Regions from separate parts of the Lysinibacillus sp. FSL K6-3209 genome, predicted to be linked through region 3. Evidence: riboswitches for the same ligand, from Rfam matches in the RefSeq annotation. Region 3 holds a riboswitch; each other region holds the start of a gene.
The links. A riboswitch is a leader RNA that binds a small molecule or an ion and turns the genes downstream of it on or off. The one in region 3 is predicted to bind thiamine pyrophosphate.

Region 1 (4,287 bases), 2.1 Mb from region 3:
GTTTAGTTTGATCTTCACCTTCAATAATCGTTTCGTATACATCTAAATTTTTGCCAGCCATCACGCTATCAAAATTACTAAAGAAATCTGATTTAAAAATCGCCATAATTGTGTTAAGTCCTAATGAAAACACTAATAATACAGCTGCAACTGCTAAGGCTATCCACCTTTTTGTATTCATATAATCGCCTCCTCTTCACGTTATACGTCTAAATGTCCAAAACGTTTCACTTTTAAGTGATTTTTATGTAAAAGTTTTTCTCACATTTATTATTTTGCCATAAACGAAATAGGGATGTACAAAAAAATCAAAAGTTCATCATAAAGCATGAACTTTGATTTTTCGACATTATTTCCTAGGAAATAATTATTGGTGTGTGTAATAGGCTTTTTCTTGTTGTCGTAATTCGACACGACGGATTTTTCCAGATGCAGTCTTTGGTAATGCTTCAACAAATTCAATTGCCCGTGGATATTTATAAGGTGCTGTCATCAGCTTCACATGGTTTTGTAGCTTTTGAATAAGCGTATCATCACCTGTTACTCCTTCACGCAAGACGATAAAGGCTTTCACTATATTTCCTCTTACTTCATCAGGGCTTGCCACAACAGCAGCTTCTTTAACAGTAGGGTGCTTCATTAAGGCATCTTCCACTTCAAATGGCCCAATTGTATAGCCTGACGAAATAATGACATCATCACCACGTCCCTCAAACCAAAAATAGCCATCTGCATCTTTATATGCTCGGTCACCGGTAATATACCAATCTCCACGGAATTGCATGCTAGTGCGTTCTGGGTCTTTGAAATACTTTTTAAACAGTGCAGGTGTTTGACGATGGACAGCAATATCTCCAACAACGCCAACCGCAACAGGATTTCCAAAATCATCAATAATTTCTACTGTATTGCCTGGTGTCGGTTTACCCATAGAGCCGACGCGAGCATCCATGCCAACCAGTGTCCCAACAAGCAATGTATTTTCTGTTTGGCCATAGCCATCACGCACTTGAATATTAAACGTTTTTGAAAACACTTTAACAACTTCACTATTTAACGGTTCACCCGCTGATACAGCTTGACGGATGGCACTTAAATTATAGTCCTGTAAATTGTTAAGTGCGGCCATAAAGCGATATTCTGTTGGGGTACAACATAACACATTTACTTTAAATTTTTCTAGCAATGACAAGTAAGTAGAAGCATCAAATTTTCCTTTATAGACAAATGCTGTTGCTCCGCTACCTAACGTTGCTAGGAACGGACTCCAAATCCACTTTTGCCAACCAGGTGCAGCAGTAGCCCAAACTATATCATTTTCTTGTACGCCTAACCAATTCGGTGCTGTCGTACGTAAATGCGCATAACCCCAGCTATGTGTATGAACAGCTGCCTTAGGATTCCCTGTTGTTCCACTTGTATAAGCTAAAAAGGCATTATCTGTACTTTTTGTCGGTGTAGGGTTTAGATAATTTGTAGGATGCTCCTTCATTTTTTCAAGCAATGGTTGCCATGGTGCATGTGCGTGACCAATAACGAATTGCATAATTCCTTTTAAATTTGTTACGTCGTCAAATTGCTCAATATATGGCTCATAGGCGATAATACCTTTGGCATCGGCATGTGTAATACGATATTCAATATCCTTTGTACGTAACATTTCAGAGCTAGGGATAATAGTTAAACCCGCTTTCAGTGCCGCAATGTAAACAATATAAGCTTCGACAGATCTTGGAACCATCACTAATAGCACATCGCCCTTCGTTAATCCCTGCGAAGTAAATACATGGGCAGCCTGATTCGCCTTTTCCAGTAAATTTGCGTATGTAATATATTGAATTTCTTCGTTGTCATTATAAACAATTAATGCATTTTTAGATGGATCTTGAGCATACTTTTCAATTTCCTCCACAATGTTATACCATTCTGGTGCAATTAAATCCTGTCTTTTCATCATAACTTCCTCCTTAATACTAGGTTCATTATAAAACTCATTTTTTACGATTTTCAATGGAAGGACCCTATTTTAAAAAAGTCATGACAATTATCATGGTCTAGTATATGGCATCAGTCACTGCTTTCCAAATAATGATAAAATGCTATTGAATACTACGAAAAGGTATGTTACATTTTGGTCAACTAAAATTTTCATAATTGCAGGGGGACTCTAGTGAGTTGAGAAGGTAAAACCTGACCCTTTGAACCTGTTAGTTAATACTGACGTAGGGAGCAATACACATCTTTTTATTGATGAAAAGCTCTTTTTACGTGTGCCTTGTGCCCGAACGAAAAGAGCTTTTTTTTTGCATGCTTACGTCCACCAAAAGAGGAGGACTACAATGATTTTTCAAACGATTCGTAAAAAACAACCGTTGATTCACTGCATAACCAATTATGTAGTGGCAAATTTTCAAGCAAATGGCTTACTAGCCATTGGTGCATCACCGGTAATGGCGGATGATCCGCAAGAAGCCGAAGAAATGGTATCCATCGCATCAGCGTTATTGGTAAATATAGGAACGCTTACTACACGCACAAAAGAGTCGATGTTACTTGCAGGAAAAAAAGCGAATGCCCTTGGTGTACCAGTAATTTTGGACCCAGTAGCCGCTGGCGCTACAGCATACCGCAAACAAACGGTACTACAGTTATTAGACACAATTCATTTTGCTGTTATCCGCTGTAATGTTGGCGAACTTGCCGCGATTGCTAATGTACAATGGCAACAAAAAGGCGTTGATAGTGGTACTGGTTCAATTTCTGTTGAGGATAAAGCAAAAGAAATAGCAAAAAAATATAATTGCATCGTGATTATAACGGGTGAAAAAGATTTTATAACCGATGGGAACCTTGCACAATGGATTGTTGGTGGTCATACTCGAATGACAGAAGTGACAGGTACTGGCTGTTTATTAAGTGCCATTTGTTGTGCTGCTTATATTGCGGGTAATGAGCCTTTTTCCCAATTATGTGATACATTAACGAGCTATAAAAAAATTGCTGAACATGCTCATTCAGCTGCTCCTTATAATGGAGATTTCGCAGTAGCTGTCTTAAATGGATTGCATCGTTTATCTCAGGATGGTGATAGTTAATGTACATTGTTACAACAATAGCGGGCTCTGATAGCGGTGGTGGTGCAGGTATCCAAGCGGATTTAAAAACATTTCAAGAATTAGATGTATTCGGAACGTCCGTAATTACAGCTTTAACTGCCCAAAACACACAAGGTGTCATGGATGTGCTACCAATTGAACAAGCCTTTATAAATAAACAATTTCATGCTCTCTTAGAGGATTTTTCAATTAGCGCCATTAAGACTGGCATGCTTTTTTCCTCTGATATTATTCGTACAATTGCGCTAGCTATGACGAATTTAACCATCCCTCTTATTGTTGATCCTGTCATGATTGCAAAGGGCGGTGAAACTTTATTACAGCAAGAGGCTGTTGAGGCATTAAGAAACAATTTATTACCACTTGCCACGATTGTAACGCCGAATATACCAGAAGCTGAAACATTAACTGCAAGAAAAATCGAAACCGTGTCTGACATTCGACTTGCGGCGCAATCGTTATTACAGCTAGGTGTTCAATGCGTGATTATCAAAGGTGGTCATCTTGCGAACGAAGATTTTGCTATAGATTATGTGTTTTTTAAAGATGGCAAATCATTCTCAATGCAGACTAGTCGAATTGCGACGAAAAATACACACGGGACAGGGTGTACATTTTCTGCCGCATTAACAGCTTTTATCGGCCGTCAAATGCCGATAGAGCAAGCCATTATTGAGGCTAAGAAATTCATTCAACTAGCCATTACTCATAACTTATCAATTGGTCATGGCAATGGACCAACCAATCATTTTGCTTACCAAAAATTCAAAGAAAGTTGCGAGGTGATCATAGGTGAAACGCAGTGATTTGCAGCTCTATTTTATAATGGGCACAGCGAATGCCAAAATCAAACAACCATTAGCAATACTAGAGGAAGCATTGCAAGCTGGCATTACGATGTTCCAATTTCGAGAAAAAGGAATAGATGCACTGACAAATGAAGATTATGAACATTTTGCCCGTCAATGCCAAAAACGATGTCATCACTACAATGTTCCATTTATCGTAAATGATGATATTGAGCTTGCCTTAAAACTCAAGGCAGACGGTATTCATATTGGACAAGATGATTTTCCCATCTCATTAGTACGAGAAAAAATTGGTGCGGAAATAATACTTGGTGTTTCGGTTCATACAGCGGATGAATTACACATCGCTATAGAAAATGGAG
Region 2 (4,287 bases), 630 kb from region 3:
GGGCATGAAAGAAGTGGAAAGTTTACGTGACCGAAATGCGGAAACGAATGAAATGAATGGACGTATCCAACGTCAAATGGAATCTTTGTCTAGCAATATTAACAATATCAATCAAATTATTGCATCTATTCAAGGAATAACAGAGCAAACGAATCTATTAGCACTGAATGCAAGTATAGAAGCTGCTCGAGCGGGAGAACATGGGAAAGGCTTTGCAGTAGTAGCAGAGGAAGTGCGTAAACTGGCAGAGCAGTCTAAAAACGAAACAGAAGTCATTAAACAAACGGTCTCTAGCATCCTAGCAGATTCAAAGCAAACGGTATCCGTTATTGCTTCCAATGCAAGCTTAATGCAAGCGCAAAATGAATCGGTACAAAATACAGAGTTAGCTTTTAAAGATAATAACGAGCTATCTCAATCAATTGCAACAGCAATTAACGAACTACTGTCAGAGCTTTCACAAATGTTGGAGCAAAAAGACCAAGCCATTACGGCGATTCAAAGTATTTCCGCTGTTTCAGAGGAAACTGCTGCTTCAGCAGAACAGGTGAGTGCATCAGCCGCAGACCAACAAGCAGAAATGGAAAAAGTCGCAGAATCTATCAACAACATGAACCAAATTTCTAAAGAACTCCAAGAGGTCGTGAATCGATTTAAACTTGCTAAATAAAGCGAGATGGAGATACACGCAAAGTAGAGAGGGTTTACCTGCAGGGTTGAGAGATTTCCCTGTGGAGCAGAGAGATTTCCCCGCGAAGCAGAGAGATTTCCCCGCGGAGCAAGGAGATTTCCCCGCGGAGCAAGGAGATTTACCCGCGGAGCAAGGAGATTTACCGCGGGGCATAGAGGTTTACCCGCGAAGCAGGGAGGTTTACTCGCGAAGCAGGGAGGTTTACCCGCGGAGCAGAGAGATTTACCCGCGGAGCAGAGAGATTTACCCGCGGAGCAAGGAGATTTCCCCGCGGAGCAGGGAGATTTACCCGCGAAGCAAGGAGATTTCCCGCGGAGCAGAGAGATTTCCCCGCGGAGCAAGGAGGTTTACCCGCGAAGCAAGGAGATTTCCCCGCGGAGCAAGGAGATTTCCCCGCGGAGCAAGGAGATTTCCCCGCGGAGCAAGGAGATTTCCCCGCGGAGCAAGGAGGTTTCCCCGCGGAGCAAGGAGATTTCCCCGCGGAGCAAGGAGATTTCCCCGCGGAGCAAGGAGATTTACCCGCGAAGCAGGGTGATACCCGTGGAGCAAAGAGATTTCCCCGCGGAGCAGGGTGATTTATCCGCGGAGCATAGAGGTTTACCCGCGAAGCAAGGAGATTTACCCGCGAAGCAAGGAGGTTTACCCGCGAAGCAAGGAGATTTACCCGCGAAGCAGGGTGATACCCGTGGAGCAAAGAGATTTCCCCGCGGAGCAGGGTGATTTATCCGCGGAGCATAGAGGTTTACCCGCGAAGCAAGGAGATTTACCCGCGAAGCAAGGAGGTTTCCCCGCGAAGCAGGGAGGTTTCCCCGCGAAGCATAGAGGTTTACCCGCGGGGCAAGGAGTTTACCCGCGGAGCAAGGAGGTTTCCCCGCGAAGCAGAGCAAAAACCTACAAACATAAAAAGGAGCTGTCCTAGCAAGGGACAGTCCTTTTTTATGTAAACTTATACTAGCGGCGGAGCATTGACCCATGTTGTGAACAGTTTTACTATAGAAAGAGATGAAAGGGGGTCACCTCCATGATGTATCTCGGTATGATTTTCTTTAAAATAGTTGCCCCTATTTTAGTGTTGCTTGTACTTGGTGCATTTTTACAAAAGAAATTTTCTTTTAATTTGAAAGCATTATCTCAGCTTATTACGTATTGTTTTATGCCAGCTGCTGTATTTGTGAATTTATATGAAACAAGTGTGGAGTTATCAGTGCTAGGGGAAGTGGCATTATTTATTGTGCTCTTTATCGGCAGTCAAATGGTGCTTAGTCATTTTTTAGCGAAGGGGCTTGGACTAGCGAAAACAGAGACGGCAGTTTTTAAAAATAGTGTTGTCCTTATTAACTCTGGCAACTATGGTATTCCAGTAGCACAAATGATTTTCGCAACGCAGCCAATTGGGGTGGCAATTCAAGTGATTCTCGTTATTTTTCAAAATATGACGACTTATACATATGGTTTATATAATTTAATCTCGTCGACTAAATCAGGGATGGCAATCATAAAGGACTTCCTGAAAATGCCCATTATTCATGCCCTTATAATAGGCGTGGCAATGAATTTCTTTAATATTGGCATTCCACAATTTATCCGTATTCCTATTGACCACGTAGCAGATGGCTTTATTGCTGTAGCTCTTATTACACTGGGTGCACAACTATCACAGCTTGAAATCAAATCCATGTTTAATAAAACGGTGTTTGTTAGCTGCATTACACGTCTAGTAGTAGGTCCAGCTGTTGCATTGCTTATTATTTTTGTCCTCGGTTTAGATGGTGTTGTCGCCCAGTCACTTTTCATTGCAAGTGCTTTTCCGACCTCACGTAATAGCTCAAGCTTGGCATTAGAATATGATGTTGAGTCGGCAACTGCTGCGCAAACGGTTCTTTTTTCAACAATTGTTAGCTGTCTTACAGTAACAATTGTCATTTATCTAGCAGAACTGCTATTTACGTAATTACTCGAGGATAATAGCAAGATAAATCTAATTATAACTTCCATCTATTAGAAAAATCTGTTACACTATCATCAAACTGAATAGCTATAACTAGGGGAGTCCGATGAGTCGGGCTGAGAGGGAAACGCATAGAGGTTTCTTGACCCTTTGGACCTGATCTGGCTCATACCAGCGTGGGAAAGTTAATGAACATCGCACTCCTAGAATTTTTTGCGATAAATAAACCTTACATGTACAGCCGGATCCAATATTTTTGGATTCGGCTTTTTATTTGTAATGCTACCTATTGGCGTGAGCTAGATTCGGTCCTTTTTAAACATTTATGGAAAAGGGAGCGGAATACTATATGACAACAGTTAGCGAAAAGAACATTGCCATTATGACAAGTTTTGACGGAAGCAAAAAAGTATATGTAGAAGGAACACGCCCAGATATTTTAGTACCGATGCGTGAAATTCAGCTAAGCCCAACAACAGGTAGTTTTGGAGAAGAGAATAATGCACCAGTGCGTGTTTATGATACGAGCGGTCCTTATACGGACCCAACTTACAAAGTAGATATTACAAAAGGTTTACCAGCATTGCGTAGTGCGTGGATTAAAGAACGTGGAGATGTAGAGGAGTACGAAGGGCGTACGATTAAACCAGAGGATAATGGTTTCCGCAAAGCAGATGATCCACGTATGAAGGAAAATGTTTTCCCGGAGCTTTCCCGAAAACCATTACGTGCGAAAAAAGGCTGCAACGTGACACAACTGCATTATGCGAGACAAGGAATTATTACCCCGGAAATGGAATTTGTAGCGATTCGTGAACATGTTGAACCAGAATTTGTACGTGCAGAAATTGCTGCAGGACGTGCCATTATGCCATCTAATATTAATCATCCAGAGGCAGAGCCGATGATTATTGGCCGAAACTTTCATGTCAAAATTAATGCCAATATTGGTAATTCGGCTGTTTCCTCCTCTATAGCAGAGGAAGTTGAAAAAATGACATGGGCTACACGATGGGGCGCAGATAATATAATGGATCTATCTACTGGCAAGCATATTCATACAACCCGCGAATGGATTATTCGTAATGCGGCTGTACCTGTAGGAACTGTGCCAATTTATCAGGCACTTGAAAAGGTCAATGGTGTAGCGGAGGATTTAACATGGGAAGTGTATCGTGATACGTTGATCGAGCAAGCGGAACAAGGGGTGGATTACTTTACGATTCACGCAGGCGTGTTGCTTCGTTATGTACCACTCACAGCTAATCGCGTAACGGGCATTGTGTCGCGTGGTGGTTCGATTATGGCTCAATGGTGTCTGTTCCATCACCAAGAAAACTTCTTATATACCCATTTTGAAGAAATTTGTGAAATTATGAAAACGTATGATGTTGCTTTTTCATTAGGGGATGGTTTACGCCCAGGCTCAATTGCTGATGCCAATGATGAGGCACAGTTTGCGGAGCTTGATACGTTAGGAGAGTTAACGCAAATTGCATGGAAACATGATGTACAAGTAATGGTAGAGGGACCTGGGCACGTACCGATGCATCTCATTAAAGAAAATATGGACAAACAATTGGAAGTTTGCAAAGAAGCACCTTTTTACACATTGGGGCCTCTTACAACGGATATCGCGCCAGGCTAT
Region 3 (4,287 bases):
CACTAGATGACTTTGCTGTAACATTTTTCGTGACAGGAAATGGCTTTAGTACTTTATCTGTTGAAATTTACTCGATGGCACGTGCTGGTATTTCTCTTACAGTGAACGCCATTTCTGGTTTAGTATTCTTCGTTACAATTTTAGTAGTAGTCGGCTATTATTTCTTCACTAGTCGTACAAGTAAAAGAACGGAGGGACAACAATGAAGTCTTTAATTCAAGCTACCATCGCCATACTTGTCGTCTCCGCCCTGTTAATGTACGCGGCTGATGCAATGAGTGCTACCGGTGGTAAAAGCGGAAAAGATACATTAACTATTTTTAACTGGGGCGAATATATAGATCCCGATTTGCTAAAGCAATTTGAAAAAGAAACGGGCATTCATGTCATTTACGAAACATTTGACTCCAATGAGGCTATGATGACGAAAATTAAACAAGGTGGGACAGCGTACGATATTGCAGTACCATCTGAATACATGATTGAAAAGATGAAGGAAGAACATTTATTACTTCCTTTAGATAAAACAAAGATTCCGAACTTTAAAAATATCGACCCTTATTTTTTAGATTTGCCATTTGATGATAACAATAAATACTCTGTTCCTTATTTTTGGGGCACAGTTGGCATTGTCTATAATCCAGATTTAGTCGGTGACTTAGATTTCTCTTCATGGCAAGACTTATGGGATCCTTCTTTAAAACGTAAAGTCTTTTTAGTAGACGGTGCACGTGAAGTCATTGGGATGGGTTTAAACAGTCTTGGACACTCCCTGAACTCGTTAGACGACCAAGAGCTACGTCAGGCCACAGACAAACTGATTACACTCGCACCAAACGTCAAAGCGATTATTGGTGATGAAATTACACCGCTCATGATTAATAACGAAGCAGCCATCGCACTCACTTGGTCTGGTCAAGCCGCAGATATGCTATCAGAAAATGAAGATTTAGACTTTGCTGTGCCAGAAGAAGGTTCGAACTTGTGGTTTGATAATATGGTGATCCCGAAAACTTCGAAAAATATTGATGGCGCACATGCTTTCATTAACTTTATGTTAAATGCCGAATCTGGAGCTCAAAATGCTGATTATGTAGGCTACTCTACGCCAAATACTGCGGCAATGAGCTTAATGGATAAAGAAGTTATTGCTGATGAGCGCTTCTACCCTTCAGAAGAACAACGCAAAACGTTAGAAGTCTATAAAAACCTAGGACCCGATTATTTAGGGAAATACAATGAATTATTTTTAGAATTTAAAATGAGTATTCGATAAATACGAAATAGAAGAAGTGTTAGATTGAGTGCCATCAATCTAACACTTTTTTGATGGACTGTTGATGTCCGCTACGGCAGTTAGTGGCGATTTATGATTTTTAGTGGCAATTTTCTTTATTCTGTCGCCTTGTACTTGTATCATAACCATGACAGCTACCTACGACTATAATCTGATAGCCAAGCATTATTTCTTTATGATAGACTTTAGTAATGTTTTAATAGTAAATAAAGGGGGGTATTCGATGAACCAGCAGAAGTCTAATAAGGCCGCGTTGTATATTTTAATGTTTAATATGTTTATCGCAATGGGGAGTATTGGGATTATTATTCCTGTTATGCCAGAGTATTTAAAAATATTTGGAGCAGCAGGACAAGTTCTTGGTATGCTAATTGCAACGTTCGCCTTAGCACAATTCGTATTTTCTCCAATTGCTGGGAATCTTTCGGATCGATATGGTCGAAAAAATTTGATTATCTTTGGTCTGATTGTAACCGGCCTTGGGCAAATTTCATTTGGATTATCTACAGATGTATGGATGCTTTTTGTTGCCCGTTTCTTAGGTGGTTTAGGTTCAGCCTTTGTTGCACCGCCTATTATGGCGTTTGTGGCAGATGTCACAACGTATGAAGAACGAGGAAAAGGAATGGGCATGTTAGGTGCTGCCATGTCTCTTGGTTTTATGATTGGACCAGGTATTGGCGGGTTTCTATCGAAAGTTAGCTTGCATTTTCCATTCTTTACGGCTGGTGGAGCGGCTATTATTGCTTCTATTTTATCATTGTATTTACTGCCTTCTACAAAGCCCACTTCAGCACAGAAAGCTCAAAAACAAGAAAATCTTGCAAAACAGATGGTACGTTCAGTCAAAATGCCATACTTTGTCATGCTTATTATTATGCTAGTATTCTCGTTTGGAATCGCAAATTTCCAAACAACATTATCATTATTTGTAACAGACAAGTTTAATTACACGCCTGCCGATATTGCTATCTTGCTGACTGTAGGTGGTGCATTTGGTGTTATTGTTCAAATGTTTGTCATTACACCACTCTTTAAACGTTTTGGCGAAATGAAAGTTGTGTTAGTCAATTTATTTATTGCGGCTGTAGCAATTTATGCAATATTATTTGTATCTGGTTTTGCACTAATATTAATTGTTGCAACAATTTTCTCAACAGCCACTACACTGATTCGCCCTGCCGTTAACACGTTAATTTCTAAACTGGCCGAAAATGAACAAGGCTTTGCCGCTGGTCTTAATAATGCGTATATGAGCCTTGGCAATATGATTGGACCGGCACTAGCAGGCATTCTTTTTGATTGGAATATAAATAGCCCTTATATTTTTGGGGCAATTATTTTAATGGCCTGCTTCTTCCTAGCACTTATTTGGACATTAAAAAAGGCGCCACATCTAATGCAACCTGAATCAAAATAGAGTGAAATAACATTGACTAATATAGGTGTTAGTTATACCATTTATTAGTAATAATTGAATATCATTTTTACCACTAGGGGAGTCTTGACAAGGCTGAGACGTATATGGTCATATACGGACCCTTTGAACCTGATCTAGTTCACACTAGCGGAGGGAAGTGGCGACTCTTGCTTATTGTCATTATCACATACAAGACCGCTTCCTTTTGTTTAGAGGAAGCGGTCTTTTTGTCATTCATATGTAATTTCATGTTTTATTAATAAAGGAGGAACTACTTATGTCTATTTATAAACTAACTATCATGGCTTTATTGGTTGCTATTGCTGTAGCAGGCTCCATATTGGTCTCGATTCCAACTGGGATTGCTCGTGCCTATCCTGTACAACATGCTATTAACGTTATCGGTGCCATTTTACTAGGGCCTGTGCCTACCATTATCGTTGCTTTGTTAACAGCCATTATTCGCATACTAACAGGCACGGGCTCTCTTTTAGCGATCCCCGGAAGTGTCATCGGTGCAGCATGTGCTGCTTTTGCTTATAAATATAGCGGCAAAAAATGGCTAGCAGGAGTTGGCGAAGTATTCGGCACAGGTATCCTTGCTTCACTATTCGCTGTACCTTATGCGCAATTATTTATGGGAACATCCGTAGCTGCATTATTTTTTATGCCCGCCTTTTTCACATCTAGTTTGATTGGGGCATGTCTCGGCATTATCATCGCGAGCAGTCTTCGGAAAACTGCACCGTCTATTCTTATTACTAAGTAGCTATGTTCATACAAAAACGATGGCACATGCTTTTTTCGCAATGTGCCATCGTTCTATTAAGAGCGTTTTTTCATGCCTTTTAATAACTGCGCAACATTGGTGTTTTCCACCTGCACGGCTGTTTCTTCTATAGGCTTTCCTTTTTGTTTGCGGCTTATTATAAAGCGCCAACCAAAACGTCGAATCGTAATATCCAAGAAGAATAGCAACATCCCTGCTAATAGTAGCCATGTGGCAATATTTTGGCGCTCTGCTCCTTTGTTTGTGAATTCACGGAACACTTCTTGTGGTTCTTTCAATATTGAACCACCTGTTTGCTTTGTTAGTTGCTCTACAATGGTTTCATTCACAGGACGTAATGCATATTCCGCACTGTAAGGTACACTAAGACCTGCTTGGTAAATGGCCCGCTCTTCATCAGCGATGCGGAAAAAAATCAAACCTGGCTTCGCTTGGACAACTGCACGTACTTGCGAGGCAGATAGCGTTTCAAGCTGTATATCAAGCTCCTCACCAGCTTCATCGACAGCAACAATGTCTAAAAATGCTGCTTCATTTGTCGGATCGGTAATCATAAATGAACCATCTGTATCAAGACGTACATCATAGGCCACATCATTATAACTTGGTAGCATTTGCGATATAATGGTTTGCCAAAATGTTCCCCATTCCTGCCATCTTGCCCAGTCACCAGCCCATTTCCCTGTTGAATCGGATGTGAAAGCAAAAGTTTTACCAAGTCCGTATTGCCATTGTGCTAATACCGGGTCTTCTTTCTCACTTTCTGCTATAACAGCGGCT

Region 1: linked by a shared signal. The riboswitch ahead of thiM (hydroxyethylthiazole kinase) and the one ahead of thiW (energy coupling factor transporter S component ThiW) in region 3 are both predicted to bind thiamine pyrophosphate.
Region 2: linked by a shared signal. The riboswitch ahead of thiC (phosphomethylpyrimidine synthase ThiC) and the one ahead of thiW (energy coupling factor transporter S component ThiW) in region 3 are both predicted to bind thiamine pyrophosphate.

The regions. Positions count from the first base shown of each region.
Region 1 is NZ_CP150264.1:3,402,435-3,406,721, forward strand. Features, by position in the region: gene sppA (signal peptide peptidase SppA) at 1-181, opposite strand, end outside; gene MHH88_RS16595 (acyl--CoA ligase) at 368-1,954, opposite strand; TPP riboswitch at 2,149-2,246, shown strand; gene thiM (hydroxyethylthiazole kinase) at 2,340-3,095, shown strand; gene thiD (bifunctional hydroxymethylpyrimidine kinase/phosphomethylpyrimidine kinase) at 3,095-3,922, shown strand; gene thiE (thiamine phosphate synthase) at 3,909-4,287, shown strand, end outside.
Region 2 is NZ_CP150264.1:252,696-256,982, forward strand. Features, by position in the region: gene MHH88_RS01335 (methyl-accepting chemotaxis protein) at 1-670, shown strand, start outside; gene MHH88_RS01340 (AEC family transporter) at 1,713-2,642, shown strand; TPP riboswitch at 2,725-2,839, shown strand; gene thiC (phosphomethylpyrimidine synthase ThiC) at 2,989-4,287, shown strand, end outside.
Region 3 is NZ_CP150264.1:883,882-888,168, reverse strand. Features, by position in the region: gene MHH88_RS04180 (ABC transporter permease) at 1-206, shown strand, start outside; gene MHH88_RS04175 (ABC transporter substrate-binding protein) at 203-1,276, shown strand; gene MHH88_RS04170 (MFS transporter) at 1,521-2,717, shown strand; TPP riboswitch at 2,783-2,890, shown strand; gene thiW (energy coupling factor transporter S component ThiW) at 2,995-3,486, shown strand; gene MHH88_RS04160 (VWA domain-containing protein) at 3,543-4,287, opposite strand, start outside.